Streptosporangium sp. NBC_01755: one gene and its partner. The protein of the gene in region 1 interacts with the protein of each later gene in a pairwise test. Links are inferred from orthologs where the notes say so. Each region holds a gene or a part of one and is shown in the gene's direction. Other genes may lie near its edges.

What was found.
Region 2: the proteins of OG884_RS29740 (region 1) and OG884_RS11290 interact in binary tests that used the Escherichia coli proteins (3 or more experiments, as listed by UniProt). The link is inferred for Streptosporangium sp. NBC_01755 from one-to-one orthologs.

What each region holds. Positions count from the first base shown.
Region 1 is NZ_CP109131.1:6,256,678-6,260,280, forward strand. What follows is about bases 324-3,192. They hold OG884_RS29740 (peptidoglycan D,D-transpeptidase FtsI family protein), read left to right. Parts: upstream 324-800; coding sequence 801-2,585; downstream 2,586-3,192. Other genes in these bases: OG884_RS29745 (UDP-N-acetylmuramoyl-L-alanyl-D-glutamate--2,6-diaminopimelate ligase), read left to right, coding at 2,626-3,192. Outside these bases: more of OG884_RS29745, read left to right, coding at 3,193-3,603. UniProt on the Escherichia coli protein: Essential cell division protein that catalyzes cross-linking of the peptidoglycan cell wall at the division septum. Required for localization of FtsN.
Region 2 is NZ_CP109131.1:2,472,646-2,476,366, reverse strand. The notes cover bases 417-3,403. They hold OG884_RS11290 (transglycosylase domain-containing protein), read left to right. Parts: upstream 417-823; coding sequence 824-2,983; downstream 2,984-3,403. Other genes in these bases: OG884_RS11285 (thioredoxin domain-containing protein), read right to left, coding at 3,046-3,403; OG884_RS11295 (Lrp/AsnC family transcriptional regulator), read left to right, coding at 417-719. In the rest of the region: hppD (4-hydroxyphenylpyruvate dioxygenase), read right to left, coding at 1-137; more of OG884_RS11295, read left to right, coding at 240-416; more of OG884_RS11285, read right to left, coding at 3,404-3,721. UniProt on the Escherichia coli protein: Cell wall formation. Synthesis of cross-linked peptidoglycan from the lipid intermediates.

The sequences.
Region 1 (3,603 bases):
GTCGTGCGGGTTCTTCGGGCCGGGCACAGGGCGCCGACAGGCCGAACAGGTCCCGCTCGCAGGGCGTGCCGGGTTCCTCGGGCAGACCATCCGCCGCGGGCTCCGGCCGGGCGGGTTCTCCGTCCAGGAGACAGGGGGGCGAGGGGGCGGCCGGTTCCTCCAGGGGGCGGTTCCCCGCCGAGGGCCCCGGCCCGGGCAAGGGGCAGGGGGCAGGGCGGACCGGCAGGCCGGGCTCCGCGGCGAGGCCGTCCGCCCCGGGCGGCTCCGGCCGGGCGTCCGCCTCCGGCGGACCTGGCAGGACGGGCTCGCCCGGCAGGCCGACGGCCTCGGAGGGCACCGGCAGACCTGACAAGCCTGACAAATCTGACAAATCTAATAAGCCTGATGGGCCTGCCAGGTCCGGCTCACCGGCGAGGCCGTCGGCCGCGGGCATGTCCGGCGGGTCCGGTTCTCCGGGTGGGCAGGGCCCCACCGGCAGGCAGGGTTCCACCGGCAGGCAGAGGCCCACCGCGCGGCCACCCGTCCCCGACGCGCCAGGCAGGGCGGGAGCGCGTCCGGGCAGGGGCGCCTCCGGGGCGCCGGGCGGATCCTCCGCACTCCGGGCGACAGGTGGCCCCGGCAGGCCCCCGGGCACCTCGGCGTCGCGCAGGTCGACCGGTTCCGAGGCCGCGCGCGGGCCGACGCGGCCCTCAAGGACCCAGGAGCCACCCGGCCCACCGGGTCCGCCGGGTCCGCCGGGCCGGGTGCGGCCCGCGCCGAGGCGCGGGGATGAGCGGCCGCAGGATCAGGAGTACACGCGCGTGACGGGACGTGGCGGCGGCAGGCCACCGCGGCCTCCGGCGCGCCCGTCCGCGGTACTGCGCCTGGGCAACCCCCGCAGGCGCATCGGTATCGGCCTGATGGCGATGACCTTCGTGCTGTCCATCTTCGCGGGGCGGCTCATCCAGCTCCAGGGCCTCGACTCGAAGGTCTACACCGCCGAGGCGGCCAAGCAACGCGTACAGGGTGAGAAGCTGCCCGCGAGAAGGGGCTCGATCACCGATGTCAACGGCAACGAGCTCGCGCTGACCCTGGAGGCGCGCGAGATCTTCGTGGACCCCTCGCAGGTCGTCGCCGCGCAGCGCGACCGGGTGGCCACGGTCCTGGCCAAGGAGCTGAACGAGCCCAAGGATCCGATCGCCGCCAAGCTGGCCGACGGCACCAGCCACTACGCGCAGGTCGCCGCGGCCGTCGACCCCGCGCTCGCCCAGCGGATCATGGCGTACGAGTTCAAGGGTGTCGGCAGCAAGCACCGCTACCGGCGTGACTACCCGGGCGGCAACCTGGCGGGCAGCCTGCTGGGTTTCGTCGGCACCGACGGCACGGGGCTGGCCGGGCTGGAGAGCACCTACGACAAGCTGCTCGCGGGCCGAGACGGCGAGCAGATCATCGAGACGGGCGCCAGGGGGCAGCGCATCCCGATGACCCGCAGCACCCTGCGGGCGCCCGTCGAGGGCAGGGACGTGCGGCTGACCATCAACCGCGACGTCCAGTGGGCCGCGCAGAAGGCGATCAGCGATCAGGTCCAGGCCACCGGGTCCCGCACCGGCAGTGCCATCGTGATGGACGTGCAGACCGGCCAGGTGATCGCCATGGCCAACGCGCCGGAGCTCGACCTGAGGAACTGGATGGACTCCCCGCTGGAGGACCGGGGCAACCGGTCGGTCACGGACGTGTTCGAACCGGGCAGCACCAACAAGGTCATCACCGCCGCGGCGGCACTGGAGTCGGGGGCCGTGCGGCCGGAGACCCTGTTCACCGTCCCCGACCGGATCAGGTGTGCCGACCGGGTGCTGAAGGACTCCCACCCGCATGCCACGGAGCGCCTGACCTTCTCGGGCGTCGTGGCGACGTCCAGCAACGTGGGCACGATCCTCGCCACCCAGAAGATCGGCGATGAGAAGCTCCACTCGATGCTCCAGCGCTTCGGTTTCGGCGCGAAACCCGGCAGCGGGCTGCCGGGAGAGGAGGCGGGGCTGCTGCCCGACTGGAAGGACTGGTCGGGCAGCCAGCGCTGCACGATCGCCTACGGCCAGGGCATCTCGGTGACGGCGCTTCAGACGGCGAGCGTCTACCAGACCATCGCCAACGGCGGGGTGCGCGTCACCCCGCAGATCGTGGCCGGTACGACCGGCGAGAACGGCGCGTTCACGCCGTCCGCGCCGGGTAAGCGGACCCGGGTGGTCGGTGAGCGTACGGCGAGGGAGGTCGCCGCCATGCTGGAGGCCGCCGTGAGCGAGCAGGGCACCGGCAACCTCGCCGCGATCGACGGCTACCGGGTGGCGGGCAAGACGGGTACCGCGATGCGCTATGACACCAAATGTCAGGGCTACTGCGGATATACCGCGACGTTTGTTGGTTTTGCGCCGGTGGACAAGCCCCGTCTGGTCGTCCTGGCGGTACTCCAGGACCCCCAGCAGGGCTACTACGGTGGGGAGATCGCCGCCCCGGTCTTCAAGCAGCTGATGACGTTCGCGTTGAAGAGCGGGAAGATTCCCCCGACCGGAACCCGGCCCTCCCCGGTGCGGATACGCGCAGGGAGGTGACGAGTGAAGGTACGCTCTCGCCGTGCATCCCCCGTCGTCCATGCGACCCGCAACCAGTTCACCCCGTCCGCTCTCCGGGCTGGCGAGCCTCATCGGCGCGCCCTCGGGCACGTCACGAGCGCCGCTTGCCGCGGTGTCCGGGATCACCATCGACTCGCGCCAGGTGTGTCGTGGAGATCTCTACGTCGCGCTGCCGGGGGCCACGGCCCACGGGGCCGACTTCTCCGCGCAGGCCCTCGCCGCGGGTGCCGCCGCGATCCTGACCGACGAGGCGGGCAGGCAGGCCGCGGTCGCGACCGGCCTGCCGGTCCTCGTCGTGCCCAACCCGCGCCGCCTGCTGGGACAGGTCTCCGCCTGGGTGTACGGCAATCCCGCGGCGGATGTGATGGTCATCGGCGTCACCGGCACCAGCGGCAAGTCCACCACCGGTTTCCTGCTGGAGGCCGGGCTGCGGGCCGCGGGACACCGGCCCGGGCTGATCGGGGGCGTGGAGATCCACGTCGGTGAGCTGCGCTTCGCGCCGAAGCTCACCACACCGGAGGCCAGCGACCTGCAGGGCCTGTTCGCCCTGATGCGCGAGCGGGGCGTCACCGCCGCGGCCATGGAGGTCTCCAGCCACGCGCTGGCGCTGGGCCGGGTCGACGAGGTGTTCTACGACGTGGCGCTGTTCACCAACCTGTCGCAGGACCACCTCGACTTCCACCGGGATCTCGACGACTACTTCGCGACGAAGGCCCGGTTGTTCACCCCCGAGATGAGCAGGGTGGGCGTCGTCAACATCGACGACGCCCACGGGCGGGAGCTCCTCGGCTTCGCGAAGATCCCGATGATCACCTTCTCCGCCGAGGGCGCCGTGGAGGCCGACTGGCGGGCGGTGGACGTGCGCCTGGGGCCCGAGGGCAGCACCTTCAAGATCGTGGGGCCCGGCGGCGTCGAGGAGGCCGCGGCGATCGCCCTGCCCGGCCCCTTCAACGTGGCCAACGCCCTGGGGGCCGTCGTCGCACTGGTGGAGGCCGGT
Region 2 (3,721 bases), 3.8 Mb from region 1 along the record:
CGGCTGCCGTTCTCCGGGCCCCGGTAGGCCACGAGTCGCATGCCGAAAGCACTGGAGTAGTAGTAGGCGGCCTGCTTGGCGTTGCCCACCGCGAAAACCACGGCGTCCATACCGTTCACGGGAAAGATGTCACTCATGCGGATACTGTCTGATTCGCTGGTCTGTTTGTGCAACACTCATTTGAAACAGTGCACAATATGTACAATCACCTGCCGATCATTGCGGAGCGCCTGTACATCATGACGATCGATCAGCTCGACGCCCGCCTCATCGCCCTGCTGGCGGCCGAGCCCAGACTCGGGGTACTGGAGTGCTCGCGGCGGCTCGGTGTGGCCAGGGGGACCGTGCAGGCACGCCTCGACCGGCTGGTCGCCCGGGGGGTGGTCACCGGGTTCGGCCCGGACATCGCCCCCGCGGCGCTCGGCTACGACGTGACCGCGTTCGTGACCCTGCAGATCCGCCAGGTCAGCGGGCACGACCCGGTCGCGGTGCAACTCGCGGCCATTCCCGAGGTGCTGGAGGTGCACACGATCACCGGTGGTGACGACATGCACTGCCGCGTGGTGGCGCGCAGCAATGCCGATCTGCAGCGGGTAATTGACCTGATCGTTGATGTCCGGGGCGTGGTCAGGACCTCGTCGGTGATCGCCTTGGACACCCCTGTGCCATACCGTGTTCTGCCTTTGGTGGCCGATGTCCCGCGCAAGGGGAGGAGCTAGCCGTACCATGCCAAGCAGGGGCCAGACACCGTTATCCATCGTTTACCCTTAACGGTCCGCGCAACCGTCGGGGGTCTGCGGCGGATCCGATCGGGGGGTCACGCGTGCTAAAGGGCGGGACGGGCAGTCCCAGGAGGAAGCTCCTGCGGATCACACTCATCGTCTTCGGCGTCGGTGTCATCTCGGTGATCGGCCTGCTCGGGGTGGTGTGGGCGATGACCCCCATCCCGGACAGCACGCAGCCCAGGGCCACCGCGCAGGGCTCGGTGATCTTCTACCGCGACGGCAAGACCGTGCTGGCCAAGCAGGGTGTCAACCGCAAGAGCGTGACCCTCGACAAGGTTCCGCAGAGCCTGCGGAACGCGGTCATCGCCGCGGAGAACCGCTCGTTCTACAACGACCAGGGCATCTCCCTCAAGGGCACCTTCCGGGCCATGTGGTCCACGGTCACCGGGCAGCAGCTCCAGGGCGGCTCCACGATCACCCAGCAGATGGTCCGCAACTACTACAGCGGCCTCAGTCAGGAACGTTCCATAATCCGCAAGCTCAAGGAGATCATGATCTCCCTGAAGGTGGACCAGTCGAAATCGAAGGACTGGGTGCTGGAGCAGTATCTCAACACGATCTACTTCGGCCGGGGCGCAGACGGGGTCCAGGCGGCGGCCGACGCCTACTTCCGCAAGGACGTGGGCAAGCTGACCCTCGCCGAGGGCGCCTATCTCGCCGCGGTGATCCAGCAGCCCTCCAGGTTCGCAGACCCGCAGGGCGCGGACCTCTACGCGGCCAGGGACCGCTGGAGGTCGGTGATCGACGGGATGGTGGCCATCGGGGCCGTCACCTCCACCGAGGCCGCCGAGGTGACCTTCCCCACCCTCGGAAAGCCCAAGGCGATCTTCGCGCCCAAGGGGCAGGAGGGTTACATGCTCGACCAGGTGGCGGCCGAGCTCAAGAGCAGGGGCTACACCGACGAGGTCATCAACCAGGGCGGGCTGAAGATCGTATCGACCTTCGACAAGAACCTGATGGCCGCCGCCGAGCGCGCCGTCACCTCGGTCCTGCCGGAGAGCACCCCCAAGAAGGTCCGCACCGGGCTGGCCGCCGTCGACCCCGCGACCGGTGAGGTTCTCGCCTTCTACGGCGGTCGCAACTACGCGACCAACAAGTTCGACAACTCGTTCTCGGCCAAGGTGCAGGCCGGATCGACCTTCAAGGCGTACACGCTGGCCGCGGCCCTGAACAACGGCTTCGGCCTCGACACCAGGGTCGACGGCAACTCGCCGCTGCGGATCGCCTCCGCCGACATCCCCAACTCGGGCGGCTACTCCTACGGTCAGGTCAACCTGGTCAAGGCGACCCAGAGCTCGGTGAACACCGCCTTCGTCGACCTCGCCCAGAAGGTCGGCCTGAACAAGGTGGTCAAGGTCGCCGAGGCCGCCGGAATCCCCGGCGAGCAGCTCGACCCACACCGGGGCGCGGCCACCCTCCCGCTCGGCGTGGCCTCGGTGAGCGCCGTGCAGAACGCCTCGGGCTTCGCCGCCTTCGCCGCCGAGGGCGTCCACCACGAGGCCCATGTGATCCGCTCGGTCACCGACGCCGACGGGAAGGTCGTGAAGAGCTCCACCAAGGGCAAGCGCGCCTTCAGCGAGCAGGCGGCCATCGACGCCACCTACGCGCTGACCCAGGTCGTCGAGGCGGGCACCGGCTCGGGCGCCCGCCTATACGACCGCCCGGTGGCGGGCAAGACCGGCACCACGGACGAGTCGGCGGCCGTGTGGTTCGCCGGGTTCACCCCGCAGCTGGCGACGGCGGTCAACATGTTCCGTGACGACAACAAGCCGGTGACCGTGGACGGCAGCGCCCAGTACGGCGGGTCCTATCCCGCCCAGATCTGGCGCGCCTTCATGACCGAGGCGATGAACGGCAAGCCGGTCAAGGAGTTCAAGGAGCCGTCCAGCTACGGCTACTCCAACCCGTACGACGACTACACCTCCGGCGGCCGGTACGACGACCAGGGCGGTGACCAGGGCGGCTTCACCCCCAACCCCACCCCCGGTGAGATGGGCACCCAGGACCCCGGCCAGAGCACGGGCCCCGCGCAGGAGACCCCGCAGGAGACCCCGGGTCCCGGTCGGACCTGGGCTCCCGGCGACGACGGGCAGGGTGGCCCCGACGACGGGGCCGGGGTGCGGGACGGAGGAGGCGGCGACGAGCTCGGCCTCGACGGCCTGGGCCGCCGGATCGAGGCCCCCACGCGGGGCGACTGACCCTACGCCTCCTGCGCCCCGCCTCCTGCGCCCCGCCTCCTGCGCCCCGCCTCCTGCGCCCCCTACGCCTCGCTCGCCAGCTCGGCTCGCAGGGCCATGGGGGTGGTGACGGGCATCTGGCAGGTGAAGCCGCGGCACACGTAGGCCGCGGGCCCGCCCCCCACCAGGCCCCGGCCGGCCAGGAGCGGAACCTCGCCGGAATCGGGCTCTCCGAGCGCCAGGACCAGGCCGGGCAGGGGCGACATCAGAGCAGCCCTGTGCAGGGCCGCCGTCGCCGGATCGCCGGCCGGCCCCACGACCGCGACCTCGATCGGGCCGGCCACCGCGGCCTGTGCCACCGCCAGGCCCCACCCGGCGAACCGGGCGTGCTTGTCGGCCAGGACGGTGACCGTGCCCAGGGCCGCCTCGGCCGCGACCCTGTGCCGGGACGAGCCGGTCAGCGCCGCGTACGACAGCAGTGCCCCCGCAGCGGCGAACTGGCCGGAGGGAGTGGCGTTGTCCGTCGGGTCCTGCGGGCGCTGGAAGAGCCGCTCGGCGTCGTCGGCGGTGTCGTAGAACCCGCCGGAGCCGTCGGGGAAGCGCTCCAGGACGGCCTCCAGCAGCGACTCGGCCCGCCGGAACCAGCGGACCTCCCCGGTCACCCCGAAAAGGGTCAGCAGGCCCTCCGCGAGGTCGGCGTAGTCCTCCAGGACCCCCGCGTTGGTGCCCGCGCGGCCGTCCCTGGACGTGCGCAGCAGC